4 regions of the Klebsiella sp. genome follow, and region 3 is predicted to be linked to each of the others. Evidence: predicted binding sites of a transcription regulator. Region 3 holds the regulator's gene; each other region holds the start of a gene.
What was found. The regulator LexA, encoded in region 3, represses DNA repair genes until DNA is damaged. The targets are predictions, from matches to a motif close to TNCTGTATGTACATACAGNA.
Positions count from the first base shown of each region.

Region 1: sbmC (DNA gyrase inhibitor SbmC) is a predicted target of LexA. The motif match lies at 6,357-6,376, and genes of this name have one in related genera.
Region 2: uvrB (excinuclease ABC subunit UvrB) is a predicted target of LexA. The motif match lies at 4,210-4,229, and genes of this name have one in related genera.
Region 4: sulA (SOS-induced cell division inhibitor SulA) is a predicted target of LexA. The motif match lies at 4,354-4,373, and genes of this name have one in related genera.

Region 1 is NZ_JAPUEW010000050.1:28,912-36,858, forward strand. Features, by position in the region: gene QVF11_RS16065 (sugar porter family MFS transporter) at 1-450, opposite strand, end outside; gene QVF11_RS16070 (HPP family protein) at 835-1,566, opposite strand; gene QVF11_RS16075 (adenosylhomocysteinase) at 1,755-2,864, shown strand; gene cobS (adenosylcobinamide-GDP ribazoletransferase) at 2,985-3,725, opposite strand; gene QVF11_RS16085 (bifunctional adenosylcobinamide kinase/adenosylcobinamide-phosphate guanylyltransferase) at 3,791-4,003, opposite strand; gene QVF11_RS16090 (DUF496 family protein) at 4,201-4,536, opposite strand; gene QVF11_RS16095 (FUSC family protein) at 4,705-5,763, opposite strand; gene sbmC (DNA gyrase inhibitor SbmC) at 5,862-6,335, opposite strand; gene QVF11_RS16105 (capsule assembly Wzi family protein) at 6,461-7,897, opposite strand.
Region 2 is NZ_JAPUEW010000016.1:82,836-90,782, forward strand. Features, by position in the region: gene pmrA (two-component system response regulator PmrA) at 1-613, shown strand, start outside; gene pmrB (two-component system sensor histidine kinase PmrB) at 618-1,715, shown strand; gene uvrB (excinuclease ABC subunit UvrB) at 2,113-4,134, opposite strand; gene QVF11_RS06625 (ABC transporter ATP-binding protein) at 4,856-5,578, shown strand; gene bioD (dethiobiotin synthase) at 5,520-6,242, opposite strand; gene bioC (malonyl-ACP O-methyltransferase BioC) at 6,235-6,990, opposite strand; gene bioF (8-amino-7-oxononanoate synthase) at 6,974-7,947, opposite strand, start outside.
Region 3 is NZ_JAPUEW010000072.1:12,612-20,558, reverse strand. Features, by position in the region: gene ubiC (chorismate lyase) at 1-21, shown strand, start outside; gene ubiA (4-hydroxybenzoate octaprenyltransferase) at 34-903, shown strand; gene plsB (glycerol-3-phosphate 1-O-acyltransferase PlsB) at 1,006-3,429, opposite strand; gene QVF11_RS21610 (diacylglycerol kinase) at 3,559-3,927, shown strand; gene lexA (transcriptional repressor LexA) at 4,050-4,658, shown strand; gene dinF (MATE family efflux transporter DinF) at 4,730-6,046, shown strand; gene QVF11_RS21595 (CsbD family protein) at 6,183-6,392, shown strand; gene zur (zinc uptake transcriptional repressor Zur) at 6,738-7,253, opposite strand; gene QVF11_RS21585 (cupin domain-containing protein) at 7,367-7,855, shown strand.
Region 4 is NZ_JAPUEW010000066.1:174,001-181,947, reverse strand. Features, by position in the region: gene helD (DNA helicase IV) at 1-595, opposite strand, end outside; gene QVF11_RS20090 (YccF domain-containing protein) at 718-1,164, shown strand; gene yccS (YccS family putative transporter) at 1,182-3,317, shown strand; gene QVF11_RS20080 (TfoX/Sxy family DNA transformation protein) at 3,305-3,928, opposite strand; gene sulA (SOS-induced cell division inhibitor SulA) at 4,394-4,903, shown strand; gene ompA (porin OmpA) at 5,257-6,327, shown strand; gene matP (macrodomain Ter protein MatP) at 6,435-6,887, opposite strand; gene QVF11_RS20060 (Lon protease family protein) at 7,073-7,947, shown strand, end outside.

The DNA.
Region 1 (7,947 bases), on a different contig from region 3:
CTCGTTGACCGTGACCAGCCGTTCGCGCTGCGAGGGCCTCGCCAGTTCGGAGATATAAATCGGTACCGTCACCGACGCGCAGCCCACCGCCAGGCCAAGGATAAAGCGAGCGATAATCATCGATGACATATCCCACGCCACGGCGGTGCCGAGCGCGCCAAAGATAAAGATAATCGCCACCCAAAGGATATTTTTCCGCCTGCCCTGCCGGTCCGACAGCCAGCCGCCACCAACGGAGCCGATTGCAGCGCCGAATAATAAGAACGATGTCACCAGCCCTTCCTGCAACGGGCTGAGGCCAAGGTCGTTCTTCATAAAAATCAGTGCGCCGGAAATAACCCCGGTGTCATAGCCAAAGCACAAACCGCCGATGGTGGAGACGAGGGTTATTAATCTGATTTTCTTATCATTATCTGTTTTACGACTTTCAGTTATCACATGATCGGTCATTTTGTTGTCCTGTCAGAGATGAGCGTTCTATCGTTTTGTTTTTATGAATAAAAAGATCACATCGCCAATGCAGAGACAGCAAGTTCTGGCATCGGAAATCAGCTGCACACCTTTTTGCACCCGGGTGCATAATTTAACAACTTGTTATACGCTTACGAATTAAAAAATCCATATCAATTTATTTTGGAATTTTCATTTCGTTAAGGGCGTCAACTTTTTGCTCATCAAATGGACGATTTTCTCGATCGCAATCACGATCCGCAGAGTTTTGCGCGTATGGAGATGAAAAATGGCCTGGTTCAGCCTAATCGCGGGGAGGAAAAACAATAAACAAGGGGAACGTGGAGATGAAATCACGCCTCCCTTGATGGTTGAAAGGGAAAATCAAGATCGTTGCGTACTGGCGATCCGCAGCCTGGCTTTCTGCTCGATATTTTCCAGCAGTTCCTGCACATCGTCTTCATCGATATCGAGAAACTGACCGTCGAGCAGCGCCGCGTGGATATCGTCACGCGTCACTACGATGCCCAGCGGCACCGATTTCACCTTCACTTCTTCCGCCGCCAGCGGGTGCGGATAGCGGCGTCCAACCAGATTATTGAAGACAATGGCCAGCAGCGCCAGCATTAAGGAGTTGAGCAATACCGGAGTTAAAACAAAATGATAGCCTTCACTCTGCACGCCAGCGCCGCCAAGGATCGCGGTTAACGCCACCGCCCCGCCCGGCGGATGCAGGCAACGCAGGAAATACATTCCAGCGATCGCCAACCCTGCCGCCACGCCGCAGGCGAGCGCGAGATCGGGGACCAGTATCCCCACCGTCACCCCGATGAGCGCCGATAATGCGTTGCCACCGACAATCGACCACGGTTGGGCTAGCGGACTGCTCGGCACGCCAAACAGCAACACCGCCGATGCGCCCATTGGCGCGATAAACCAGAGATTGACTTCGCCCAGCAACCAGTGGCTGAACATGCTGGTTACCGCCAGCCCCGTCCCGGCACCGATCGACGCCAAAACAATGTGTTTTCTGGCGACCGGCAAAGCATGTGGTTTCAAACGGCCAAGGAAGATGCGGATCCGTGAAAAGAACGATCCGGGTAAAACGCTTAACATCGTACAACTCGCTTACGTCATAATAAGAACTTATGTTTCATTTTCTTTTTTTAACCATAATTTAACAACCATGTCTTTATCGTGGCTTTACAGTATTCATTTTGTGAATATAAAAAATTTACACGCTACGTTAAAATCACTCTCCCCGTCGGGATATCACCTACTCTATGGATTTAAGGTCAACCACATTGAATAACAAAACAAACTTAGAGAAAGAAGTGGCATGGGCCAGTCAGAATATGCCGCGCACCCTGCGCCAGGTTGCCGCCCTGCCCGACCTCAGCCAGGTCCGCCTGGCCTGCTGCATGCATCTTGATATGAAAATGATCCCGCTGGTACAAGGGCTCCTCGAGAAAGGCGCAAAAGTTTTCCTCACCACCTGTAACCCAACGACCGTGCAGGATGACGTTGTCGCCTGGCTGGTGGAACGCGGCGCAGAAGCCTGCGCATGGCGCGATATGAGCGATGCCGACTGGCAGCAATCCTGGGAAAAAGCAATTGCCTGGCAGCCGACGCATCTGTGTGAAATGGGCGCGGATATTACCACGTTACTGCATCAGCGCGGCGAGTTCGGCAACATCGTGGCTGGGCTTGAAGCAACGGGTTCCGGCGTCAGTCGCCTGGGCGATATCCGTCCCGGCTATCCGATTTTTAACTGGGATGATTTACCGGTTAAAGAGGGGCTACACAACCGCCATATGGTCGGTTTGACCGCCTGGCACACCTTCTTCCAGACCACCCATCTGACCCTGCATGAGAAAAAAGTACTGGTGATCGGTTATGGTCTGGTTGGTCAGGGCGTAGCGGCGGCAGCAAAAGCCTTCGGCGGCCAGGTGATGGTGGCGGAAATCGATCCGGCCCGTCGACTCCAGGCGGCCTACGACGGCTGGCACGTAGTTGAATTACAGGAAGCGATTTCCTCAGCAGACGTCGTTGCCACGGCGACCGGTGGTAAAAAAGTGGTCAATAGACAGGCGCTGGATAAGGCCAAAGATGGTGTGTTTATCCTCAACGTCGGGCACGTGGCGGAAGAGATTGACTGCGAGTACCTGCGCCAGTTCAGCCATGAAGAGGTGATGCCGTATATTAACGCCTATCGGATGGGCGATAAAACCGTGTATCTGATGGCTAATGGTTCAATGCTCAACCTGACCGCCGGTTTTGGCGATAGCCTGAACGCCTTCGACGTCACCCTGGCGGTGATGACCAGCGGCATTCAGCACATCGTGACCGACGGAATGAACGCGCCAGCGGACGTTTATCTGCTGCCGCAGAGCGTGTGGCAAACGGCGCTGTAGGCGTTTGCGCTGAATAATTTCCCGGAGGCGGCGCGATGCGCCTGTCCGGGCTACCCAGTTTGTCGGCTGTACCAATCCGTAGCCCGGGAAGCCACAGCGCCACCGGGAAGAAAGCAATTCCTACAGCAGCGCCAGCAGAAATATCACTTCACCCAGCTCTATCGCCGCGCCTAATGTATCGCCGGTTTGCCCGCCCAAAGTACGCTTCAACGCCTGACCCAACGCCCAGACCAGCACCACCGTGATGAGTGCCGCTCGCAAACCGTTGACTCCGAGCAACAGCGTCGTCAGCACCAGAGCTATCCCCATGGTAATCAGCGTCTGACGCAGCGTAATCTTGCCGATAAACAGATTACCCAACCCCTCTTCGCGGGCGTAGCGCTGGCGATACATCAGCAGCACCGCCATACCGCGCCCCACGGCGCAGGCAGCCGCCAGCGCAGCAATTGCTGGCGTCCCGCGTAGCGCGACTTCGCTCACCACCAGCACCTTAGCGACCAGCACGAAGATCAGCGCCAGACCGCCGTGGGTTCCTAGCCGACTGTCACGCATGATTTCCAGCATCCGCTCACGGCGACGGGCGGAGAAGATGCCATCGCAGGTATCCGCCAGACCATCAAGATGAAAACCGCCGGTCAGCAGCGCCAGCGCCAGCACGCCGAGCAGCGCGGCCAGCGGGCCACCACACCACAGCTGGAGCAGCATCACCACCGCGCCGCCGATAGCCCCCAGCAAAAGCCCGACGAACGGAAACGTAACGATACTACGTTGATATTGTTCTATCTCCAGTCCCTGGGACAAACGCGCCGGGACCGGCAGGCGGCTGATAAACGATAATGCGGCAAAAAAAGACTTAATCATTGAAGTGAGACTCCTGTCGATAAAACCCACGGTCGGCGATGATTTATCGCCGACCGCTACCCGATTTATCCGCGTAGCAATTTTGCAAAAAATGCCTGGCATCCATCTTCCAGACGCCAGTGAGCCAGCCGGGTATCACGGTGGTGTTGGATACGAGCGGTTACTTGATTGTCGGAAATCCAGGAGGTGATGATGTAGGCAGCCGAAACGAAGGTGTTGAGTATAGATTCGGCATCACGGCATTGGTCGCTATGCGCGCCACCGGCAATCAGTATCATCGCGGCGGCACCTGTTGCAGGGACAGCATGAGATAAACCCTTCCGATATCAATATGTTTACGGCGGGAGTATACCAAATTATAGGGGATTGGATCAGCGTTGCGCGGGCTGTTTTGCTGAGGATTTGAGAGATAACGCAGATTTGGAGAAAGATGACCCCGGCGGCGAGAACCGCCACCGGAGCGCTAAACCGGGGATTACTCGGCAGATTTATCTTCTACTTTCGCTTCGCCCATCGCTTTCAGCTTTTTAGAGATGTCGCGACGTTCTTTGGAGATTTCAGCATTTTTGATGATGTAATCATCAACGCGATCTTCGTAATCGCTTTTCATGCTGGCAATGATGCCTTGAATAGCTTCAACGCTCATGCCCGGCTTGATGTAGTCGCTGAGGTTATCCAGCAGCAGTACACGCTTCTGGTTATCACGGATCTTTTTCTCAACGTCCTGAATTTCACGCTGCAGCTTGTTCTTACGACGGTACAGGCGAACAAACTCCAGTACGTCCTGGAAAGAAGGCTTAATTGTTTCCATTTTTACACCCCTAATATTTGAGATTCGGATTCGCTAAAGCGACTGCTACATAGGGCTAACATAACTGTTAGCAGCCGCTGATGACAATGTTTTTTCCTTTGCCCTAATCATAACCCTAAACGCTGCTGAATCGAAGCAAGCGATGGGCAAACCGCGCGTATCTGGTCTTTATTTACGCAACGCCCGGCAGATTAAATGCGACAGCAGTTCAAGCTGGCGCGCCAGCTCTATGGTTAACCAGACATAACCATGGATCGGCGTTTCGGAGAAATTCTCATCCTGCTGCTCTTTGATAAGCAGACGCAGCTCGGCAACGATTTCATTCAGCTTTTCATTATTGGCGAGAATTGGCTGCGGGTTACCTTCGTAGAGTGCATGAGCGATGGTCAGCAGCGTTTGCTGTGTCATTTGCTGGGTTTCACGCAGCGTATGGGCATTAAGCATCACGAAGTGACCGGGCCTTGAGGCCCAGTAAGCATTGATTTGCAGCTCCAGCATACAGACCAGATTGCGGCTGACGGTCTGGATCGCCTCGAAGATGGATTTCTGGATGTGCGTCTCTTTGCTGGCCGGGGTGATCAAACCACGCATTTTCACCACGTCGTTGAGCACTTTTTGCAGATGTTTTTCCAGACGCGGACGTTCAACGAGATTCGGCGAAAAGCCCGCCTGATAGAGCCTGTTAAAAGTGGTGACGTAGCTGGCCATCTGGATACGCCAGTGCAGAAACGCCCGCTGCGGCCAGATACCCGTAAACAGCATCGCCAGCAGGGAACCAAAGATAACGTCGCCGCTTCGCCACAACGCAGTATTCATGTCTCCCGGCGGCGCACCGACCACCACCGCCAGCGTAATACCGATAAGCAGCGCCTGGTAAGGCTTTTTACCCAGCGCCAGCCAACCGCAAAGGAACATTGCCACCGCGCACCACAGCAGCATAATGGGCAGCGAGATAAGCTCCAGCTTGAGCGCCACCAGCCCGAGTGCCGAACCAAGAATGGTGCCGCCGATACGCTGAAACGCACGCGGCACCACGTTTCCCCAAAAGGAGATGGGCCCCATCACCACCACCAGGGTGATAAGAGGCCAGGTCCCTTCCGGAACCTTAAGCAAACGCACCAGCAGAAAGGTGAGCACAAAGGCCAATGCTATTCGCACACCATGAACTATGCGGTAATGGCGATACAGCCGAATTTCAAATGGCTTTAGTGATTTATCCGCGCGCACAACCGACTCCGACACAACGAAAATGCCAATTGTAACTGCTTTTTCGCCGCAAGCATCACGCGAATGTAAGAAACCTTGTCCACTGAGGGGACAAAGCCTTATTTCACCGAGGGCTCGACCGCAATGTACATCTCGATATCCCAGTAGCCATCCTTATCACCATCGTTAAGATAGACTTCAAAGCAGGGATCCATCGTCATCTGATACTCTTTGCTTTGCATCAGGCTGTCGAAGAACTGACACCACGGCGTCTTGAAATCAAAATTTTCGACTCTGGCGCGGGCGACAGCATAATCTCCGGCGGCGATTTCGGTCATCATCACACCTTCGCTGTTAGCGGGGAGCTCATAGCCTTCCGCCACCGTGACGGCAGTATCGCAGCGTAGTTTTTCCGCCGGGACTTCATCAGGGTTGTCGTAATAGACAGCAACCCATTCCTGCGCCGGAACCTGGCTGTTATCAACCCACATCATCAGCTGTTCAAAGCCCTGCTTTACTGTCTGTTCCCAGGGACCGACCAGATGAAACCCAGCGATCTTTCTTTTGCCCACGGATTTAACGTTATAGTCCATACTGCCTCCATTGTTGATAAATACTGTATGAATATACATGCAATCTAACAACACTATCCCCCATAGTATGTGCGGTAATTCACAAAAATCGCGTGTGAAAAGCCTAAAAAACAGCCGCCATTCGATTACAAGCTGAACGGCAGTTCGAGACCGATACTGGCCCCAAGATCATCGCTGGCGCTATGGTTAGCATCGGTGTACCACACGGATGTACTCAGGCGTACCGTCGGCATGACATCACCGCTCCAGCCCAACTGCACGCCTTTGAGCGTATCGGCGTGCGGGAAGGCTTTGTTGATCCGTTGGTTCTTCGGATTCACCTCGGCGTACACCAGACGCGCGCTCCAGCGCTGGTTCTCTTCGGTCACCAGTTCCACCTTCCCGGCATACAAGCGTCCGTCGCCCCCCATTGCATCACCCAGCGGATATCCCTGCTGGTAGTAACCATCTTTGTAAATGAAGTGGTTATAGATATAGTTGGTGCGTCCCATATTCGAACGGGTATCGTGGGCTTCCAGGTACCAGTTAACCGCGTTGCTGTTCCATTGATGATGCCCTTCCACGCCGCCAAGATAGAGGTGCGCCGAGGGTAAATACCCGGCTTCATCTTCGCCGATCATCTGACCGTAAACGCTCACCGGCCAGCCCAGCGTTGGCGCCAGCTTCAGTTTGAAATCAAAACCAGCCAGCTGATTGCCTGGATCGTCGGCTGATTCGCCAGTGTTGTCATTGCCAGTCAGACCATCCCAAAAGCTGCTAAACGAAGAAGGACGTCCTTCTCCACCCCACTGCATGATGCGCGAGGCCCCCAGCTCCAGCGAGGTCAACGGCGAAAACGTCAGGCGACCGCCGAATATTTTGGTATGCGGTACGGCGGCATACTGGTTCATCTGGCTGGCGGAAAGTTGATACTGCCACGGACCAATCCAGCTTAGCCATGACGTCTCTGGCGCGCTCTGTTCGGCACGCTGCAGCAGAAAACCGGTCATCGGTCGCGCGGCATCGGAACGAATCAGGCTGCCCTCATAGCCTGGCCCCCACCACTGCGGGATCTGCCCGAACGCCAGCCACTGGTTCCACAACTTTACCGCGCCGTATGCGCCGTTAGTGTTAACGTTTGAACCGTTGCTAATGCGCTTGTCCCCTTCAACGTTGCCCTGTAAGTGCAGATCCCACCATTCGCCGCTGTTATTCAGCGCAATAGAAAGCGACTGATCAGCGGGATAAGACTGGGCGAAGCCCTGCGGCGTTCCTGGTTTGTCAGTGGAGCTGTAGCCGGTGAGGCGCACGTCGGCTTTTAGTGATCTTAATCGCTGATTCACCCGACTCAGCACCACCCGCTCTGCGGATGTTGTCGGATGGGCATTCGCCAGCGCCCGGTTAATCTCCTCCTCGCTCAGGGGCCAGGTCGACAAACTTAAAGAGAGGGTTCCACGGTCGGACAACCAGGCTAAATCATTGCGGAATTCGTTATCGGCCAGAACCAGGCCAGAGGCAAAGCAAGAGGTGCTAAAAACGGCGTACAATCCCAGAGAAAGCGCACTACGCGCAAAATATTTCATCTTCCCAGCTCCATGTTTGGCGCAGAAGCGCCAGGTTATTTCCTGAACGG
Region 2 (7,947 bases), on a different contig from region 3:
GCAAAGCGAGGGCTACGTTTGCGACGGCGTGTCTACTGCTCATGAAGCGGCGCTCTCTCTGGCCAGCAATCACTACAGTCTGGTGGTGCTCGACCTGGGCCTGCCGGATGAAGACGGCCTGCATTTCCTGGCGCGCATGCGCCGGGAGAAGTTTAGCCAGCCGGTGCTGATCCTTACCGCCCGCGATACCGTTGATGACCGCATCAGTGGCCTGGATACCGGCGCGGATGACTACCTGGTTAAACCGTTTGCCCTGGAAGAGCTGAACGCGCGCATTCGCGCCTTGCTGCGTCGTCATAACAATCAGGGAGACAACGAACTGACTATCGGCAATCTGCGCCTGAACGTTACCCGCCGTCTGGTCTGGCTCGGCGAGCAGTCCCTCGATTTAACGCCGAAAGAGTACGCCTTGCTCTCCCGCCTGATGATGAAAGCGGGCAGCCCGGTGCACCGCGAAATTCTCTACAACGATATTTACAGTTGGGATAACGAACCGGCTACCAACACCCTGGAGGTGCATATCCACAATCTGCGCGATAAGGTGGGTAAAGCGCGGATCCGCACCGTCCGGGGCTTTGGCTATATGCTGGTTAATAATGGGGAGACGGAATAACGCTATGGCTCTGTTTGTGAGTGAAAACTGGACCATGCGCCACCGGCTGCTGCTGACTATTGGCACCATTCTGGTGGTGTGTCAGTTAATCAGCGTATTCTGGCTGTGGCATGAGAGCAAAGAACAGGTTCAGTTACTGGTTGCTAGCGCCATTGAGGGGCATAACAACCAAAAGCATGTTGAGCATGAAGTCCGTGAAGCGGTCGCCAGCCTGTTGATCCCAAGTCTGCTGATTATCGGCCTGGCGCTATATATCTCTCTGCTCGCAGTGAAAAAAATCACCAAACCGCTTTCCAACCTCCAGCAGGAGCTGGAAAGCCGCACCCCGGATAATTTGCAGCCAATCGCCCTGAAAGAATCGGTACCGGAAGTTACTGCAGTCACCACCGCGATTAATCAGCTGGTCTCCCGCCTGAATTTAACCCTCGATCGCGAACGTCTGTTTACCGCCGACGTCGCCCATGAGCTGCGCACGCCGCTTGCCGGGCTGCGTCTGCATCTGGAGCTGCTGGCAAAAGTCCATAGCGTCAGCGTAGACCCGCTGATTCAGCGGCTCGATCAAATGACCAACAGCATCAATCAATTGCTTCAGCTGGCGCGCGTCGGTCAGTCATTTTCCGCCGGGAGCTATCAGCAGGTGGCGCTGAAAGAGGATGTTGTCGAACCGCTACAAGATGAGCTACAGGCGATGCTGGCACAGCGGCAACAGAAGCTGGTGCTTGATGAAGGAAGTGGTGAGGCGATTGTGTCAGGCGACGCTACGCTGGTGCGGGTGATTTTACGTAACCTGGTGGAAAACGCGCATCGTTACAGCCCTGCGGGGTCGACGATTCGCGTGTCGATAAAGCCTGGCCTGACGTCAATTCTGGCGGTGGAAGATGAAGGTCCGGGAATTGATGAAGCAAAAAGCGGTGAATTGAGCAAAGCGTTTGTGCGCATGGACAGCCGCTACGGTGGTATTGGTCTGGGGCTCAGTATCGTAACCCGCATCGCCCAGTTACACGATGCCCAGTTCTTTTTACATAACCGTCAACCCGGCCCAGGAGTTCGCGCCTGGGTGCTCTTCCCTAAAACGTCCCGTCAGAACGTCAGCACCCACTGATGGAAGAAGGCAACGACAATTACAAAGGCGCAGGTAACTGCCAGGTATTCGCGGAAGGTTAATTTTTGCATGACGCTATCCTCAGTAGATTGAGGATAGTTTCGCCGAACAATATTAAGCCAACATTAAGGACCACGGAAAAACGGGATTGAACCCGTGACTGAAAATCCCGGGCCGCAGACGGCTATAAACCCGTAGCCCGGGCAAGGCGCGTCAAGCGCCGCCCCCGGGATGAAGCCACGCGCAGGCATCTGATCCGGCTCATTTCCCGGAGGCGATGCTGCGCATCTGTCCGGGCTACCGGCCCGCAGACGGGTGTGACCCCTTAGCCTGTGGAGACGTCAAACCAATGCATCAGGTCCAGCTAAGCACGCCCCAGCCTCTATTTCGCAAACGGCTACGACGCAGCGATAAACAGATCGCGCAGCTGATGAAGCTGGTCGCGAATTTGCGCCGCCTCTTCGAACTCCAGGTTTTGCGCATGCTGCATCATCTGCCCTTCCAGCTCGCGAATTTTCTGCTGTAGCGCTTTCGGCGTCAGGGTCAGTTCCACCGCATCAGCTTCAACCGGTGAGCGGAACTTGCCGCGTCCCTTGGTTTTGGTTTTCGCAATATTCTGACCCAGCGCCAGAATATCAACCACTTTCTTATTGAGTCCCGTAGGCGTAATACCGTGCTCTTCATTGTAACGTTGCTGCTTCTCACGACGACGCTCGGTTTCATCAATCGCTCTGGCCATCGACGCCGTTATCCTGTCGCCGTAAAGAATCGCCTTACCGTTGATGTTACGCGCCGCTCGGCCAATAGTCTGAATCAGCGAGCGCTCCGAGCGCAGGAAGCCCTCTTTGTCGGCATCCAGAATAGCCACCAGCGACACTTCCGGCATGTCTAAGCCTTCACGCAACAGGTTAATCCCGACCAGTACGTCAAACTCGCCCAGACGCAGGTCGCGGATAATTTCCATACGTTCCACGGTGTCGATATCTGAGTGCAGGTAGCGCACCCGCTCACCGTGCTCTTCCAGATACTCGGTTAAATCTTCCGCCATCCGCTTGGTCAGGGTGGTGACCAGTACGCGCTCGTTAATCGCGGTGCGAATACGAATTTCCGAGAGCAGGTCGTCCACCTGAGTCGCCACCGGACGCACTTCAATCACCGGATCCAGCAGCCCCGTAGGACGGACAACCTGGTCCACCACCTCGTCGCCGGATTTATCCAGCTCATAGGCTCCCGGCGTCGCCGAGACATAAATACTTTGCGGCGCCAGCGCCTCAAATTCTTCAAACTTCAGCGGGCGGTTATCCAGCGCCGACGGCAGGCGGAAGCCATATTCCACCAGCGTCTCTTTACGCGCCCGGTCCCCACGGTACATGCCGCCGATTTGCGGAATAGTGACGTGGGACTCATCAATCACCAGCAGGCCATCGGCCGGCAGGTAGTCAAACAGCGTCGGCGGCGGCTCGCCCGGCCCGCGACCCGACAGGTAGCGCGAGTAGTTTTCAATCCCCGAGCAGTAGCCCAGTTCGTTCATCATTTCGAGATCGAACTGGGTACGCTGGCTCAGGCGCTGCTCTTCCAGCAGCTTGTTGTTCTCCAGCAGCACCTTGCGCCGGTCAGCCAGCTCAACTTTAATCTCTTCCATCGCCTGGACGATACGTTCACGCGGGGTGACGTAGTGGGTTTTCGGATAGACGGTGAAGCGTGGGATCGTTGACTCAACGTGACCGGTCAGCGGATCGAACAGCGACAGACGTTCGACTTCTTCATCGAACAGCTCAACGCGCAGCGCGATATCGTCAGATTCCGCCGGGAATATATCAATGACTTCGCCGCGCACGCGGAAGGTACCGCGCTGAAAAGCCTGATCGTTGCGGGTATATTGCAGTTCAGCCAGACGGCGTAAAATGGCGCGCTGGTCGATTATCATGCCGACCGTAAGGTGCAGCATCATCTTCAGGTACAGGTCCGGATCGCCCAGACCGTAGATAGCGGAAACCGATGCCACTACCACCACATCACGACGCTCCAGTAGCGCTTTGGTCGCTGACAGACGCATCTGTTCGATATGTTCGTTAACGGAAGCATCTTTCTCGATGAAGGTGTCAGAGCTGGGTACGTACGCTTCTGGCTGGTAGTAGTCATAGTACGAGACGAAGTACTCCACCGCGTTCTCCGGGAAGAACTCTTTCATCTCGCCGTAAAGCTGCGCCGCGAGGGTTTTGTTCGGCGCCAGCACCATCGTCGGGCGCTGGAGATCGGCAATAACGTTGGCAATGGTAAACGTTTTACCCGAACCGGTTACGCCGAGCAGCGTTTGATGCGCCAGGCCATCTTCCAGCCCCTCTTCCAGGCGACGAATGGCTTCCGGCTGGTCGCCAGAGGGACGGAAAGCAGAATGCAGCTTGAACGGTTTACTCATCAATCAGGACCTGAAGAAGGGTTGAACGGCAGGTGTTTAATTCTACCCTTCAGTTCAACTTTTGCCAATAAATAATACTGGATATAAAAACAGTACCACACTATCGTATATCTGTAGATTTGTCTTTTTTACCGCCATCGCGGACGAAAAAAAGCCGCCTTGCGGGATAATCCACCAATCAGTAGGGTTATCCCCAGAAACTTTTGGCATTTAACATTTGTCAAGCAAGGGGATGAATCTTTTGTGGCAGTCGGTGACACTTTTTTTACAGCCATTGATTTTATTTAATTAATTGATATTTAACAAAATTTAAGAAAAGATGGGTTTCGCGTCAATTTGCCCGCAGGCCGCGTAATCTCTAGCTTACCGCAAGTTCTCTAACTCTAATGCACAAGGTTATCCACAGGAATAGTGGATAACTGTCTGCAGCCCATGACCTGTGCCACCCGGCCGAAATCACTGAATGGGGCAAAACACCTGCTAAAAAAATTTATTGAATTTTTTTTGCGATTTATCGGCAAAGAATAGCTGGATTTTCTATTATTTTTTGCACCACATTTCAGCTCTCTGGCACCGGGAAAGTGCAAGGTCTGCCGTAACCCTCTTCACTTTCACCGTGCCACCCCTGTATTTGTCAGCAAATACCGAGAGTTCTTTTTCCTGGCAAGGGATTTGCAGAATCTTCTCGTCGCCCGCTATCCCAGGAAAGGAGAAAACGTCTATGTTGAGTCTACGTGCCGTGAACCACTATTACGGAAGCCAGCACACGCTGTGGAATGTTGACCTTGAGCTCAGGCCGGGGAAATGTACTTGCGTAATGGGGCGCGAGGGGATGGGGAAAACCACCCTCGTTAACTGTATTACCGGGCACCTCCCGGTGGCCAGCGGCAGTATGACCTGGCAGGACGCAGGGGCTGCGCCCTATGACCTGATGCCGCTCTCTGCGCAGTCACGCAGCGCCATCGGCATTGGCTACGTCCCGCAGGATAAACGTATCTTCTCGCAGCTCAGCGTGGAGGAAAATCTGCATATTGCCCTCGCGGCAGGCGGCGAATCCGCGTCAGCGGTAGCCGGGGAGATTTACGATCTGTTTCCGGAACTCTACGCTCTGCGGCAAAGCAAAGGCATTACGCTCACCGCTGACGATCAGTACCAGCTGGCATTGGCCAGAGCGCTGATAACCCGCCCGCGCCTGCTGATCCTCGACGAACCTTCACGCGCAGGGGGCCAGCGCTTCCTGCATAAGCTGGGCGATTTACTGGTGCGCCTGAATCGCGATATTGGCCTGACGGTACTGATCGCCGAGCAGCACCTGCCGTTTATTCGCCGGGTGGCAGATCGTTTTTGTCTGCTGCACTGCGGACGCAGCGTGGCCCAGGGTGACGTTATCCAGCTGGACGCGCCGCTGCTGGCGCAGTGGATGACGCCCGATCCAGCACGCTGAGATCGAGATAGTGACCGAGATCCTCGCGCTGTGCCACATCCGCCAGCCACGGGATCTCGCCGAGAAACGGCGCGGGCAGCACGCGTTTCAGCGTCGCCAGATACTCAAGGTGGCGCTTGCCCGGCGGCTGAATGTCGTTGGCAACCCATCCGGCCAGCGGCAGACCGGCCTGAAACACCGCCTGCGCGGTCAGCATCGCATGGTTAATGCACCCCAGCTTAACGCCCACCACTAAAATCACCGGTAACTGCTCTTGTTCTACCCAGTCGGCAAAGGTCAGCGTCTCTGAAAGCGGCGTAAACCAGCCCCCCGCCCCTTCGACTAACACCCAATCCGCCAGCCCTTCCAGCTCGCGTAAACCGGCCGAAAGCGCTGCGGCGTCAATTAGCCTGCCCTCATCGGCACTGATAATATGCGGCGACGTCGGCTCAGCAAAAGTGAAAGGATTGACCTGCTCGTAGCGTAGCGCTACCTGGCTATTGCGCTGTAGAGCCAGCGCGTCGTCGTTGCGCAGCCCTTCCGCCGTATATTCGCTTCCGGAAGCTACCGGCTTATAGCCCGCGCTATTGAATCCTGCGCGATTGGCCGCCTGTAGCAGAGCGCAACTGGTAACGGTTTTACCGACTTCAGTATCGGTTCCGGTCACGAAAAAACGTTTAATCACGTTCGATGACTCCTGTAAAAAGGTGATATGTCAGCGGACACTGGCCCCGCTGCTGCGGCCAGGCGAACTGGAGCTGCCGCAGTTTACCGCGACTCAGCGGTGCGGGGCTGCGCCCGTGGTGCAAATGGGTCGCACCGATGCCTTTCAGGGATCGCATCGCGCTGAGCGCATCGGCAAACGGCAGAGTGATGGCATGGATATGACCGATAGCGCGACGACCAACCAGCGTCTGGCGTACCGACTGCTCACTAAGAAAACGGTTGGCATGTGGCTGTTCATCAATAGCTCGCCACGCCTGATTTAGCTCCGGCAAAGAGCCTGCCAACAGCGTACTAAACGCAACGCGCCCGCCGGGGCGTACCACCCGATACAGCTCATTAATGGCGGCGGCAAGATTGTCGCACCACTGAACCGCAAGGTTGCTCCACGCCAGATCAACGCAACCCTCAGCCAGAGGCAGCGCTTCGATGTCGCCTTCAATGTAGCGATGTGCGCACTCTCCACGCCGGGCTTGCGCCAGCATATCAACGGAGAGATCCAGCGCCGTCACCTGACTACCCGCCTCACGCCAGTATCGGCTGATGCTGCCGGGGCCGCAGCCCGCGTCCAGCACCTCGGAGAAGGTTTTTACATTGAGCTGCTCCAGCAGCAGAGAGGCGCTAATGCGTTGTAATTCATCATGTTGAGAATAGTGTTCCGCTGCACGACCAAACGCCGCCGCTATCGCGCGTTTATTCACCGCCGCCATGCAGCACCTCCAGCAGACGAGCAATATCAGTGGATTCATGCGCTGCGGTAAGCGTCAGGCGCAGTCGCGCGCTGCCGGAGGGAACCGTCGGCGGGCGGATTGCCGTCGCCCAGCAGCCCTGCTCGCGCAGGCGTGCCGCCAGCCGCAGCGCGCGCGCGTTGTCGCCGACGATCAACGGCTGAATCGCGCTGCAAGATTGAGTCAGTTCGCCGGGATAATCGGCCATTTCTCGACGAAAATCGGCAATATGGCAGGCCAGCTTTTCCCGCCGCTGCTGCCCATCGTCGCTACGAATAACGCCCAGCGCCGCGCTGAGAGCTACAGCCTGCGCCGGAGGCATCGCGGTGCTGTAAATCAGATGACGGGCAAACTGCAGCAGATAATCCGCCAACTCTTCGCTGCACAGTACCGCCGCGCCGCTCACGCCAAAAGCTTTGCCGAAGGTAACAATCAGCAGATCCGGATGTACCTGTTGGCTATCGCAACTCCCTCGCCCCTCTTCGCCGACCACGCCGATGCCGTGCGCGTCGTCCACCAGCAGGAGCGCCTCAGCCAACCGCGTCGCCCGCTGGATATCCGTCAGCGGAGCGCTATCACCATCCATACTGAAAATCCCTTCGGTCACCACCAGCTGTTGACCGGATAGCGATTTCGCCAGCAGCTCTTCAAGATGCCGGGCGTCATTGTGCTGAAAGCGCCGCAGCTGCGCTGGACTGAGATGAGCAGCTTCAAGGAGCGAAGCATGGCTGAGGCGGTCGGCAACAATCCGATCTTCTTTGCCTACCAGGGCGGCAATCACCGCCTGATTGGCGGCAAAACCGGAGATAAACAACAGTGCGCGCGGGTAGCCCAGCCAGTCGGCAAGCTGCTCTTCCAGCGCGCAATGCGCCTCGCTATAGCCGCTGACGTGACCGGAGCCGCCGGAGCCAACGCCGTAGCGCTCCGCGCCTTCCTGCC
Region 3 (7,947 bases):
CCTGCATCGCCGTTGTATTAAGAGGAAGAGAAAATGGAGTGGAGTCTGACGCAGAACAAGCTGTTGGCGTTTCACCGCCTGATGCGGACTGACAAACCGATTGGCGCGCTGCTGCTGTTGTGGCCGACGCTGTGGGCGCTGTGGGTAGCAACGCCGGGGATACCACCGCTGTGGATCCTCGCCGTTTTTGTCGCGGGCGTCTGGCTGATGCGCGCTGCCGGTTGCGTAGTGAATGACTATGCAGATCGTAAGTTTGACGGCCACGTTAAGCGCACCGCCCGCCGCCCGCTGCCAAGCGGCGACGTCACCGAAAAAGAGGCGAGAACGCTGTTTATTGTGCTGGTGCTGTTCTCGTTTCTTCTGGTGTTGACCTTAAACACCATGACTATTTTGCTGTCGGTCGCCGCGCTGGCGCTGGCGTGGGTTTATCCATTTATGAAACGCTACACTCACCTGCCTCAGGTGGTGCTGGGAGCGGCGTTTGGCTGGTCGATTCCAATGGCATTTTCGGCGGTGAGCGAATCTCTGCCGCTGAGTTGCTGGCTGATGTTTCTCGCCAATATCCTGTGGGCGGTGGCCTACGATACCCAGTATGCGATGGTCGATCGCGATGACGACGTGAAAATCGGTATTAAATCGACGGCGATTCTGTTTGGCGATAACGATCGTCTCATCATCGGCATCTTACAGGTCGCGGTGCTGGCCTTGATGGCGGCAATAGGCTGGCTGAACGGTCTGGGTTGGGAGTATTACTGGTCATTGCTTATCGCCGCAGCGCTGTTTGTCTGGCAGCAGAAGCTGATATTTAGACGTGAACGCGATGACTGCTTTAAGGCGTTTTTAAACAATAACTATGTGGGGCTGGTGCTGTTTCTTGGCCTGGCGATGGGGTATATGCAGTAGTTTTGTGGTTTACCCGGCTTGCGGCGTAAACGCCTTAGCCGGGCGACAAACAGTCTGGTAGCCCGGCTAAGCGTAGCGCAAGCCGGGATCGCTCTTCAAACTTTACGCTTCATCCTGAGTAACGCTTTCAATCGTTAGACGCACATCAGAAGTAATCAGGTCTGCCAGCATGCGGTAGATCTTTAATGTCTCTTCCGGCTCGGCATCCCCGGTATCGCTGATATAGCCTGCGTCACGCAGGGTCAACACCAGAGTACTGAACACCGCCTTATCGAAGAACTCCGGCGCGTTAATACCGTGCAGCACGGACAGACGCTGAGCCACGGTGCGGCTCTCTTTCTCCAGCGAACTGCGGTTCATGGACGGGTTGGCACTCAGCAGCCAGAAGGTGATGGCATAACGTTGCAGCGTTTCACGTGCGCCAGCGGCCAGCAGTTGCAGAGAGCGGGCGTGCGACGGATTGACGCTCACTTCGTCTTCGTTCAGGGCGATCAGTCCCTGACGCTGCATCTCAGCAATCAGCGCATCGACGACCCCCCTCAGCTCGGCTTTCTCCCAACGCAGGAACAGCTCAGCCTTCAGGAATGGATAGAACATCTCGACATGACGCAATATTTCGGCGCGGGTAATGCGACGATGCTGGGTCACAATGGCGGCTAACAGCGACGGCATCACCAGCATGTGGGCGATGTTGTTGCGATAATAGGTCATCAACACTGCCTGCTCGCGCGGCAGAATGATGATATCGCCAATGGTGTCTTTCTCGACTTCGAACTTGTTCATCTGTAGCGCGTGGTCGATAAGCTCGCTGGCTGAGGCCTCAGGTGTTGTGGCATCCGGCGAATAAGGCACGTTGCGCAGCAGGGCGAGATAGCACTCCAGCTGTTCGGTGAGCTGCTCGCGAGTCAGAGAACGCTGACGAGAGGCCAGCAGCGCGGTACAGCACAGGTTCATGGCGTTTGCCGCGCCGGCGTTGTTGATACGCACCATCAGATCGGAGGCGATGTTGTTCACCGTCGGCGTCAACCATGACGGGCGGACCGCTTCGATAGGATCGATAGCCTCGCGCCAGTCAGGGACATGCTGGTTGAGATAGGTCATCAACGGCAGCGGTTCGCCGAAGTTGACGTAGCCCTGGCCGAGGTTGCGCAGTTTGCTGAGGCCTTTCAACATCTGTGGCAGGCTCTCTTTCTCTTTCGTCGCCCCGCGCAGCTCTTTGGCGTAGGTACCGACTTCCATCACGTGCTCGTAGCCGATATAAATCGGCACCAGGGTGATAGGGCGGGTACCGCCGCGCAGCATCGCCTGGATCGTCATCGACAGGGTGCCTGTTTTTGGGTCCAGTAGGCGTCCGGTACGTGAACGACCGCCCTCAACGAAGTACTCCACCGAGTAGCCGCGGCTGAACAGCTCGCCCAGATATTCGCGGAACACCGTTGAATAGAGCTTATTCCCTTTGAAGGTGCGGCGAATAAAGAACGCGCCGCCACGACGGAAAATTGGCCCGGCAGGCCAGAAGTTCAGGTTGATACCGGCGGCGATATGCGGCGGCACCAGTCCCTGGTGATAGATGACGTAAGAGAGCAGCAGATAGTCCATATGGCTGCGGTGGCACGGGACGTAGACTATCTCGTGGCCTTCATGTGCCAGCTGGCGTACGCGCTCGGCGTTATGGACGTTAATGCCCTGATACAGTCGGTTCCAGGTGAAGCCCAGTACGCGGTCGGTCAGGCGAATCATTTCATAAGAGAAGTTTGCGGCGATCTCTTCCATCAAGGCGATGGCGTTTTGCTGGGCCTTCTCGTGGGAAATTTTCTTGCTACGCGCTTCGTCTTCTACAGCGCGGGCAATGGCTTTTGACGCCAGCAGCTTGTTGAACAGATCCTGTCGTGCGGGCAGACGCGGACCGACGGCCGCCAGGCGCTGGCGGGCGAAGTGCATACGCGCCACGCGGGCCAGCTTTTGGGCGATAATTTTATCGGTACCGTGCTCGTCTGCCATTTTGCGCAGAGAGACCGAAGGCGAGAAACGCACAAAGCTGTCGCGACCCAACCACAGAACGGCGAAGAATTTTTGAATGCCGTTTAGCATACGCAGCGGCGGGTTCACTTCGCCTTTTTCACGCCCTGGAGCACGACCAAACATCACCGAAACCGGCACCATCTGCACGTCAAGGTCGGGATGATTGCGGTGCAGATCCAGATAATCATGGAACAGCTTGATGGATTCTTCTTTCGGCGTGTAGTAGGTGAAAACACGCGGGCCGCCATGAATAAACACGTAGCGTGGAAGCAGGGTACCATCGATCTCCAGCGGCTCAAGCGGGTCCGGTAATTCATGTTCCAGACATTGAGCGCGAAGCGTCAGCAGGTCCGCCTTCGAATTGTAGGGCAGGACGTACATGATGGGACGTGAGGTATCCAGGCCCAATTCCTGAGCAGGTTGTGCCGGAATTGACTTGCTTTTTACCAGTGCCCTTAATGGTAAATTCAGTAATTTATAGTAAATTCGTTGCCAGCCAGACATAGACGATGTGAAGCCTCTGGTTAATCATGCAAATGCGCCGCAAGAATAACAGAAAGTGCGCAAAATTTCCGTTGTAACGCGGCAAACGCGTACACTCATTGACGTCATTTACATAAAAAGGTTTGTTTGATGGCCAATAATACCACTGGGTTAACCCGAATCGTTAAAGCCGCGGGGTATTCCTGGAAAGGATTCCGTGCGGCGTGGATCAATGAGGCCGCATTTCGTCAGGAAGGCATAGCTGCCATTATTGCCGTGGTGATAGCCTGCTGGCTGGATGTCGATGCCATCACGCGCGTTTTGCTGATTGGCTCGGTCCTGATAGTGATGATAGTTGAAATTATCAACAGCGCGATTGAAGCGGTCGTTGACCGTATTGGCCCTGAACATCATGAGTTGTCTGGCCGCGCGAAAGATATGGGCTCTGCGGCGGTCCTGTTGGCAATTATTATCGCGTTGATCACATGGGGAACGCTGTTGTGGTCAAACTACCGCTAAGCCATGCCATAGCGGCTCGCAAAACAGAAAGAAACTCCTGATTTTTGTGTGAAATGTGGTTCCAAAATCACCGTTAGCTGTATATACTCACAGCATAACTGTATATACACCCAGGGGGCGGAATGAAAGCGTTAACGACCAGGCAGCGAGAGGTGTTTGATCTCATTCGGGATCATATCAGCCAGACGGGCATGCCGCCGACGCGTGCGGAGATTGCTCAGCGCTTGGGGTTTCGTTCCCCAAACGCGGCGGAAGAACACCTGAAAGCGCTGGCGCGTAAAGGCGCAATCGAGATCGTTTCCGGTGCCTCCCGCGGTATTCGTCTGCTGACGGAAGAAGAAAGCGGCCTGCCGCTTGTCGGCCGCGTCGCAGCAGGTGAACCACTGCTCGCACAGCAGCACATCGAAGGCCACTACCAGGTCGATCCGGCAATGTTTAAGCCGAATGCCGATTTTCTGCTGCGCGTAAGCGGAATGTCCATGAAAGACATCGGTATACTGGATGGCGACCTGCTTGCGGTACATAAAACTCAGGATGTGCGCAATGGCCAGGTTGTTGTGGCCCGCATTGACGATGAAGTTACCGTGAAGCGTCTGAAAAAACAGGGTAACGTCGTCGAACTGCTGCCTGAAAACAGCGAATTTACCCCAATCGTGGTGGATTTACGCCAGCAAAGTTTCACTATTGAAGGCCTGGCTGTCGGCGTTATCCGCAACGGCAACTGGCAGTAACCTCTTCATCTCGCAGCATCATCTGATACATGATGCTGCGCTGTCTTACTTCTTCATTTGGGCTCTTCCCCATGCTTTTTAACGCCGCCGATAAAGCCCTGTGGCGCTTAGCGCTGCCCATGATTTTCTCTAATATCACCGTTCCTTTGCTGGGGCTGGTGGATACCGCTGTTATCGGTCATCTTGATAGCCCGGTTTATCTGGGCGGCGTTGCGGTTGGCGCAATGGCGACCAGCTTTCTCTTCATGCTGCTCCTGTTTTTGCGCATGAGTACTACTGGTCTGACGGCCCAGGCATTCGGCGCGAAAGATCCCCAACGGCTGGCGCGTGCGCTGGTGCAGCCGCTGGGGCTGGCACTGGCTGCCGGGATAGCCATCGTCCTATTCAGAATGCCGTTAATTAATCTGGCGCTGCACATCGTCGGCGGCAGTGATGCGGTGCTTGAACAGGCCCGCCGTTTCCTCGAGATTCGTTGGCTGAGCGCTCCGGCATCCCTGGCGAATCTGGTGCTGCTGGGCTGGCTGTTGGGCGTGCAGTATGCCCGTGCACCAGTGATCCTGCTGGTCGTCGGTAATGTACTCAACATCGTGCTCGATTTATGGCTGGTAATGGGCCTGCATATGAACGTGCAGGGCGCGGCCCTGGCGACCGTAACAGCAGAATACGCCACCTTTTTCATTGGACTCGTTATGGCGAAACGCGTGCTGGTACTGCGGGGCGTTTCGCTATCGATGCTGAAAACCGCGTGGCGCGGCGATGTGCGCCGTCTTCTGGCGCTGAACCGCGACATTATGCTGCGCTCGCTGCTGCTACAACTGTGTTTTGGGGCGATGACGGTATATGGCGCCCGCCTTGGCGCTGACGTTGTAGCGGTCAATGCGGTGCTGATGACCATGCTCACCTTTACCGCCTACGCGCTGGATGGTTTTGCCTACGCCGTGGAGGCGCACTCCGGGCAGGCTTACGGTGCCCGCGACGGCAGCCAACTGCTTGAGGTATGGCGTGCGGCCTGCCGTCAGTCAGGCATGGTAGCGCTGGCGTTTGCGCTGATTTACAGCCTTGCTGGCGAGCAGATTATCGCCTTGCTAACGTCGCTCCCTTCTCTGCAGCAACTCGCCGACCGCTATCTCATCTGGCAGACAATACTGCCGGTCATTGGCGTCTGGTGCTACCTGTTGGATGGCATGTTTATCGGCGCAACGCGCGGGGCAGAGATGCGTAACAGCATGGCGGTAGCGGCGGCGGGATTCGCCCTGACGCTGCTGACGGTACCGGTTCTTGGTAATCATGGTCTATGGTTGGCGCTGGCGGTGTTTCTTGCCCTGCGCGGGGCTTCACTGGCAATCGTCTGGCGGCGTCACTGGCAGCGCGACACCTGGTTTTCATAGCGTATATTGTTAATATGATGGTTAAAGATTCCGAATAATAAATCTTACTCAGAATACTCATCTATAGTTAAGTCATGTCCGGCACACTGCGGGCTGTTCATTCACCGAACGATCACCGAACGATGAGGATGACATGATGAATAAAGATGAAATCGGCGGTAACTGGAAACAGCTGAAAGGTAAAGCGAAAGAACAATGGGGCAAACTTACCGACGATGATATGACCGTCATCGAGGGTAAGCGCGACCAGCTGGTTGGCAGAATTCAGGAACGCTATGGATACGCCAAAGATCAGGCCGAGAAAGAAGTGAAGGATTGGGAAACTAAAAACGATTATCGCTGGTAGCGAAAACGTCGTGTTTTAATCCCCTTATTATTGCCTGTCCTAACGATTTATACCCTAAATAATTTGAGTTGCAGGACAAAACGGTTAACCGTTTTGAACAGCGCTTGCGCTGGCCCCGAGGGGGTGAGGCTGAAGGCCGAATCACGCGGCAACGCAGAGAATCCCCAGGAGCTGACTCCAGTAAGTGACTGGGGCGAGCGACAAATCTGTCTGGAACAGATTTGAACGCCGTATCCCGGCGGCCTGAAGGGCGAGGCTCATGGATGAGCCGAGTAACAAAGCCAACGCACATGCAACTTGAAGTATGACGGGTATACACCCTTGATTCCCGCTGCGGCTAACGCCTCAGCGGGCTTTCTTTTTGATCAGGATGGTGTGGTCATGATGGCAGTGCCCTGGCGTACTGCACGCTTCCACCTCCACACAGGCGGCGCACAGGCCGTGAGCTTCAATCACATTGTGACGCAGGGCAAAACCCATTCTTGCCGCCAGCGTATGCATAATATCTTCTACACCTTCCGCGCACTCTTCTTTGACGCTGCCGCAACGGTCGCAGATAAACATCGCCGAGCTGTGGGTTGGCTGATCGAAAAGATGGCACAGCACGTAGCTATTGGTGGACTCCACCTTATGCACGAACCCTTGCTCCAGCAGAAACTCCAGCGCCCGATAAACCGTCGGCGGCTTAGCCTGAGGTTCTTTTTCGCGCAGCAGATCGAGCAGGTCATAGGCGCTAATAGCCCCTTTTTGCAGGCTCATTAGACGCAACACTTCAAGGCGCTGCGGGGTCAGGCGCACGCCACGCTGCGCGCAGAGCTTTTCAGCATGCGCTAACATTTGTTGCGAAGTGGTCTTATCCATGAGCGTCCTCTGGTTGCGTGAATTCGAAGCTGTTACTTTATCACGATCCCAGTAAAACACCGAGACCCACCAGGCATGCTATACATGATGCATCTCATTTTCGGGAGAAAACGATGAAACGACCTGATTGCATTCGACATTGGCGCGAACTGGAAGGTGCGGACGATTCCACCTATCCCGACAGTACGGAGCTTTTCTCTATTGGCGCACCGTTGGCGCGCGGCCTGCGCCTGAACCGCTTAGGGATTCATCACGAGCGCTTGCTGCCCGGGCGTCGTACCTCTTATCCGCATGCGGAAAGCGATGAAGAAGAATTTATCTACGTGTTGGATGGTTATCCTGAAGTGTGGATCAACGGCTATCTCTGGAAGCTGGAGCCGGGGGATAGCGTCGGTTTTCCTGCCGGAACCGGCGTTTGCCACACTTTCCTTAACAACACCGAACAGGAAGTTCGCCTGTTAGTGGTGGGGGAGGCGAACAAAAAATATAATCGCATTTACTATCCACTTAACCCCGGCTATGCCGCCACGCGCCAGGATCGCTGGGTCGATCATCCACCGCAGTTTTTTGGCCCGCACGACGGTAAGCCGCGGAGAAAATAGCGCTTCTTACCGGATAGAGAATGTGAACGCTGGCGCGATGCGCCAGTGGTTTATCTTTATGCTATAGTAGCGCCCCTTTTTACCCGGATGCT
Region 4 (7,947 bases), on a different contig from region 3:
GGTTCAGGGGTGATGATTCCACGCTCGCAAAAAAGCCACGGTACTGTTCCAGTATCGATTCAGTGAATGCCTGATTATGAGCAAGCCTGGCCTTTTCCGTATCACTCAGCCAGCCCAGGCACTGCCGCCACAGTTCACGGCAGTTATCGAAAGCCTCAAGGCGACCGGTCGGCATAGGTAATCCACTTAGCGCACTTCGGATTTTACTCTGAATATCAGTCACCTGCTGGCGAGTTAGCCATTTACCCTCAGCGCTTGAACGCGCCACTTCTGCCAACTGCTGGCGAAGTAGATCGGCAGCAATGTCGCTCATTTCCGCACTCCACTGCTGCCAGAGAGTATTCAGATGATGATAAAAACGCTGCGTGTCGTTCCATTCGGTGCCATGCAAACGCACAACTTTATCATCTGGCAGGACAAATTCCAGTTCGCCCCATACCAGTCCGCGCTTGCAATGAACCGACAATAACTGATTGAAAGGTATAAGATACTCATGGCTGTCGCCGGAAACCTTTACTCCGGCATTGAGGAGTTGCACCCTGTCATAAGGATGCTGCGCCATGCGTTTGCCTAATGTTGTCGCTTTAAGTTCCATATAATGTCGAATTTCAATCAGGTTGGTTGTTTTTAAGTTTAACCGCCAGTGGCCGAGTGCTCCAGCGTAAAAAACGCTACAATGGGCGGGTCTTATTATCCACAGGATTAAACAGAGGGTTTATGCGTACCATTCTGAATATTTTAAACTTTATCCTTGGCGGTTTCGCCACCACGCTCGGCTGGCTGCTGGCAACACTAGTGAGTATCATTTTGATCTTTACACTACCGCTCACACGTTCCTGCTGGGAGATTACCAAGCTCTCTTTGCTGCCATACGGAAATGAAGCGATTCATGTTGATGAACTTGAACCTCAAGGAAAGAATAGCCTGTTGAACGCGGGCGGTACTCTACTGAATATATTATGGTTTATTTTCTTTGGCTGGTGGTTGTGTCTGATGCATATCTTCTGTGGTATTGCACAATGTGTGACCATCATCGGCATCCCGGTCGGTATCGCCAATTTTAAAATCGCCGCAATTGCTTTGTGGCCACTGGGCCGTCGAGTCGTTTCTGTTGAGACCGCCCGCGCCGCGCGTGAGGCCAATGCCCGTCGCCGCTTTCAGTAATTGGATGGAACAAAGAAATGCTTAGCCCCCTGCTACGCCGCTATACCTGGAACAGCGCCTGGTTATATAACATCAGGATCTTTATCGCACTCTGCGGTACGACTGCATTTCCATGGTGGATTGGTGAAGTAAAACTGACTATTCCCTTAACACTCGGAGTAGTGGCTGCGGCGTTGACTGACCTTGATGACCGCCTGACAGGACGTCTGCGCAATCTGGCCATCACTCTGGTGTGCTTCTTTATCGCTTCGGCATCGGTGGAACTTCTCTTTCCCTGGCCCTGGCTGTTTGCGATCGGCCTGACCCTCTCCACTATAGGCTTTATTTTGCTCGGTGGATTAGGACAACGCTATGCAACAATCGCCTTTGGCGCTTTATTAATTGCTATCTATACCATGCTGGGCGTAACGCTTTACAGCCATTGGTACCTCCAGCCGTTGTTTTTGTTAGCCGGTGCGGTCTGGTATAACTTACTCACTCTAGCCGGACATCTTATCTTCCCTATCCGCCCTCTTCAGGACAATCTGGCCCGCAGTTACGAGCAGTTGGCTCACTATCTGGAGCTTAAATCGCGACTGTTTGACCCGGATATCGAAGATGAAAGCCAGGCGCCGTTATATGACCTGGCGATAGCCAACGGCCAGTTAGTCACCACACTGAATCAGACGAAAGTCTCTCTATTGACTCGTCTACGCGGCGATCGCGGTCAGCGCGGTACCCGCCGCACTTTGCAGTATTACTTCGTGGCTCAGGATATTCACGAACGCGCCAGCTCATCGCATATTCAGTACCAAACGTTGCGCGACCACTTTCGCTATAGCGACGTGATGTTTCGCTTTCAACGTATGCTGTCTATGCAGGCGCAAGCGTGCCAAAAACTCTCACGCGCTATCCTGCTACGCGAACCCTATCAACACGATGCCCACTTTGAACGGGCATTTATGCATCTTGATGCCGCACTCGATCGTGTACGGGCGAGCGGAGCACCGGCTGAGCAACTTAAGGCGCTCGGCTTTTTGCTCAATAACCTGCGAGCGATAGATGCCCAGTTGGCGACCATTGAATCCGTACAGACTACTCTACAGACCAATAACAATACTGAAAACCTGCTCGCGGATGACCAACCTAACGGTTTTAGCGATATCTGGCTACGTTTGCGCAATAACATGTCACCGGAGTCAGCTCTATTCCGTCACGCGGTTCGGATGTCTTTAGTCCTGTGCGCGGGCTACGCCTTTATTCAGCTTACCGGGCTGAACCACGGCTACTGGATATTGCTGACCAGCCTGTTTGTTTGCCAGCCAAACTACAACGCCACGCGCCACCGACTGGCGTTAAGAATAATCGGTACGCTGGTTGGAGTAGCGATAGGACTCCCGGTCCTGCTCCTGGTACCTTCAGTAGAAGGCCAGTTACTTCTGATTGTTCTGACTGGCGTGCTGTTCTTTGCTTTTCGCAACGTACAATACGCCCACGCAACGATGTTTATTACCCTATTGGTCCTGTTGTGCTTTAACCTGCTGGGTGAAGGCTTTGAAGTCGCCTTACCCCGTATATTTGATACGTTGATCGGTTGTGCGATCGCCTGGGCAGCCGTAAGTTTTATTTGGCCCGACTGGAAATTTCGCAATTTGCCGCGAGTCCTTGAACAGGCAATCAACGCCAACTGCCGATATCTGGATGCTATTCTTGAGCAATATCATCAGGGACGTGACAACCGACTGGCTTATCGTATCGCGCGGCGTGCGGCGCATAACCGCGATGGTGAACTGGCATCAGTAGTCTCAAATTTGTCCACTGAACCCAGAGCTGACTCAGCGATGCGAGAAACCGCATTCCGCTTACTGTGTCTGAACCATACTTTTACCAGCTATATTTCAGCGTTGGGTGCCCATCGGGAAAAACTGACAACACCGGATATTCTGGCGCTGCTGGACGATGCCGTTTGCTATGTTGATGATGCGCTGCACCATGCACCCGCTGATGAACTGCGGGTACAGCAAGCTTTGGCAAGCTTGCAGACCCGGATCCAGCACCTTGATCCTCGAGCTGACAGCAAAGAGCCTTTGGTGCTCCAGCAAATTGGATTACTGCTGGCGCTGCTGCCAGAAATATGTCGGCTACAACGACAGGTCAATGTTCAACCCGAGTAAGTCTCTATCTCTCGCTGCTGTTCTACCGCCCACTCTTCGAGTTCCTGACGCAGTTGCATCGGGAGTGTGGCGGCATGCACGCCATCGATAGCCCCAGATAACGAATAAAGCACATTGACCGTTAGCGCTTTATTTAATCTTAATAACCTCAGCCAGGCTTTTTTCGCTCCAATTTCGCGCAACGTTTTTTCATCAGGAATACCTGAATTAATCAGCTGCAGCTCCATGTGGAAACTAATATTTGGCAAATTTTTTAATCTCCCTGAGTTTTTCTGCTTTTGCTTCTCATTGCGTGCGGTCTGAAATGAAAAAAATGATAGCTGGAAAAGCATATTGTTGTCACGCCAAAGTGCTTCATCGATATGATAATATTTCAGCGCAGCTGGTCGACCATTCTTTCGCATTATCAAAAGAGGGGTTTTATGTTCAACGCGATACTCCGCGCTCTGCTCACAAACCCTAAGATAAATTTCCCCCTCAGCAACCATAGCAAAAACGGTATTATCTATCGCCAGACTATAGCCGCCAAATAAAGGCCGACAACTGATTTTCCCTAATGATAACAAGCAATTCTGGAACTGTTTGATCCGTAGACTTGGAAATTTCTTCATGATTATTCCTTTGTTAATCATGTAAATAAAAAATAGTTTCGTTAACGGATCCGCTAATTAAGAAAGTAATTGACTTCTCTTGATGCGGCAAGATGAATTATGCCTTCATTTTAACCAACTTATGTTTTTGCGAGCCGCTTTCAGAAAAATATCGCTCAATGAAGTCAAAATGCAATAAGGTAAAGTATTTGATAAATATTAATAACAAAAGAAACCAGAATACTTAGCATCGGTAGTGCATCCAAAACGGATAACACTCATACAGGGGAGAAAAATTCACTCAAGTAGAAATGTTTTCAACCATGAATTCACATCATATGCATACTGGAATCATGCTTTCCCCACCGAATCAACCGGGAAAAAATGAAGTACAGATTTCAGTCAACAGAAGAGAAAATGTGGTTGATCTTTTTACCTGTCGTGTGTACTGTACATTCATACAGTAACTCACAGGCGGGATAGACTATGTTTACTTCAGCTCACGCAAATCGTTCACCACTGACTTCTACTTCAGTACGCCGTCACGCTCATGATGCAGTCGAACACCCAACCAATGGGCTGATCAGTGAAATTGTCTATCGCGAAGATCAACCCATGATGACGCAACTATTATTGCTTCCTCTATTACAGCAACTTGGTCAGCAATCACGCTGGCAGCTGTGGCTAACGCCTCAGCAGAAACTGAGCCGCGAATGGGTACAGTCCTCAGGTTTACCGCTGTCAAAGGTGATGCAGATCAGCCAAATGTCGCCCAACAATACGCTGGAATCAATGATCCGCGCACTGCGTACCGGCAATTATAGTGTTGTGATTGGCTGGTTGTCAGATGAACTCACAGTTGAAGAACATGAACAACTGGTTGTCGCTGCGCAAGAGGGCCATGCAATGGGCTTCATCATGCGTCCAGTGAGAAATATTGGTCAGCCAGGCAGACAACTTTCTGGGCTAAAAATTCACTCAAACGTGTATCATTAAATGAATTTAGGATTAATCCTGGAATTTTTTTTGCCCTGGTGGATGGCTTAATTTTTTAATGCCCGTTTTTGTTAAAATGCCTGTCTGATGCGGTCTCGCGACTTTTTTTGCAATATGAAATCCAACCCTACGTTGTTAAACATTAGGTACACAACCCTTTTTTTTCATATGCCTGACGGAGTTCACACTTGTAAGTTTCTAACTAAGTTGTAGACTTTACATCGCCAGGGGTGATCGGCTTTCGCTGCATGTATCAGCATAGTTAACAACAAGTCACGCCCCGGGTGAAGGATTTAACCGTGAGGTCTTTTGTACCTTCATGGCGAATTTTGGATGATAATGAGGCGCAAAAAATGAAAAAGACAGCTATCGCGATTGCAGTGGCACTGGCTGGCTTCGCTACCGTAGCGCAGGCCGCTCCGAAAGATAACACCTGGTATGCAGGTGCTAAACTGGGCTGGTCCCAGTATCACGACACCGGTTTCTACGGTAACGGTTTCAAAGGTAACAACGGTCCGGTTCGTAACGATCAACTGGGTGCTGGCGCGTTTGGTGGCTACCAGGTTAACCCGTACCTCGGTTTCGAAATGGGTTACGACTGGCTGGGCCGTATGGCTTACAAAGGTAGCGTTGATAACGGTGCTTTCAAAGCTCAGGGCGTTCAGCTGACGGCTAAACTGGGTTATCCGATCACTGACGATCTGGATATCTATACCCGTCTGGGTGGTATGGTTTGGCGCGCAGACTCTAAAGGCAACTACGCTTCTAACGGTGTTTCTCGCAGCGAACACGACACTGGCGTTTCCCCAGTATTCGCGGGCGGCTTAGAGTGGGCTGTTACTCGTGACATCGCAACCCGTCTGGAATACCAGTGGGTTAACAACATCGGCGACGCTGGCACCGTTGGTACCCGTCCTGATAACGGCATGCTGAGCTTAGGTGTTTCCTACCGCTTCGGTCAGGAAGATGTTGCTCCGGTTGTAGCTCCGGCTCCGGCTCCGGCTCCAGAAGTAACTACCAAGCACTTCACCCTGAAGTCTGACGTTCTGTTCAACTTTAACAAAGCAACCCTGAAACCGGAAGGTCAGCAGGCTCTGGATCAGCTGTATACTCAGCTGAGCAACATGGATCCGAAAGACGGTTCCGCAGTTGTACTGGGCTACACCGACCGTATCGGTTCTGATGCCTACAACCAGCAGCTGTCTGAGAAACGTGCTCAGTCCGTTGTTGATTACCTGGTATCTAAAGGTATCCCGGCTAGCAAAATCTCCGCTCGCGGTATGGGTAAATCCAACCCGGTCACTGGTAGCACCTGTGACAACGTGAAAGCTCGCGCTGCTCTGATTGACTGCCTGGGTCCGGATCGTCGCGTAGAGATCGAAGTTAAAGGCTACAAAGACGTAGTAACTCAGCCGCAGGCTTAAGTTATCGCGTTAATAAAAAACCCCGCTGATGCGGGGTTTTTTGTATTAAATTCATGTTTAAAGCAACAAACCAGCGGAATACCAACGTTCACTTTAGCTCTTAATGGCTACTCTTTACCCAGCAACACTTGCAAGTCGTGCTTCAAACTGGACATCTTACTGGCATATTTTTCTTTATGTTCAGCATCCTCAATCAGCTGTACGATCGTTTCCGACAGGGTCATACCCCGCCTTTGCGCCAGACCTGCCAGCCGCTGCCAGACCATAAACTCCAGGTCGATAGATTTTTTACGAGTGTGCTGATGCTCCGCGTTAAAATGTCGCTTGCGACGAGCGCGTATAGTCTGCTTCATACGGTTCGCTAACTCTGGATTCATATGTTGCTCAATCCAGGTATTCACCAGAACAGGTTCATTTTCGAGCGTGAGTAAGACATCGACCGCAGCTTGCGCAGCGCTGGCTTCAATGTAGCGGGTTATCGGTTCACCTTCCCGGCACTTTTTTACCAGATATGTCCATTTCCAACCGCTTTCAAGATTTTCCAGTTGTTGATATTTCATTGCGATCTCAATGTGACCGTGTAACTCTTTTCAGGATATCAGTTTTTTCTTCATCTGCTGAGAATAAATCATCTTTCGTGATGTGGGTAGATTCGTTATCACTGCGACCAACGCAATCACTCGTGTGCTCAGACGCCGCATAATGTATAATCGCGCGTTTTACATCTGACTAAAAAACAGCGACTTTGACCATTACGAAACTTACCCGAAACGACCTCGCTCCTGATACGGAAAGTTATCAGGCGCTGTTTGCACAAGCCGACTTAGCACAAGCAGAAGCATCTCTTTCTGGCGAACTGCAACCCCGCTTATTCTATGCCCTGGAGCAACTTCTAGTGACTCCAGCCATTTCGCCGTTCATGCTGGTTAAAGCACCAGAAGAACCAGAGTATCTGCAATGGTTGGCGAACGAAACTCGTACTTTACATCAACCATCTGAACCGCTTTATGGCGTACGTTACCAGATTGATGGTGGAAACATCACCAGCATCCCGGCACAAGCCGCAGAAGATAATTTCGCGAGCATCGCACCGGTTGAAGCAGCCGACTGGGTAGAAGCAGAGCAACTCTTTGGCTGTGTACGCCAGTTCAATGGTGAAATTAGCCTGCAACCAGGTCTGGTTCATCGTGCCAACGGTGGTGTATTGATCATCTCCCTGCGCGCATTGCTGGCTCAGCCCCTGCTGTGGATGCGGCTAAAAAATATGATTGCCCGTCAGCGTTTCGACTGGCTGTCAATCAATGAGTCTCGCCCTCTTCCGGTTAGCATCCCCCCAATGGCGCTCAACCTGAAAGTCATTCTGGTTGGCGAGCGAGAATCACTGGCTGATTTCCAGGAGATGGAACCCGAGCTTTCTGCCCTGGCTATTTACAGCGAATACGAAGACAATTTACAGATTGTCGATGCAGCCGCCATGAAACAATGGTGTCAGTGGGTCTGGCAAAACGCACACCAACTCGAACTCCCTGGGTTAGCTGCCGAAACCTGGCCGCTGTTGATTCAGGAAGGTGCACGTTACACTGGCGATCAGGCAACCCTACCGCTGTGTTTGCTATGGAT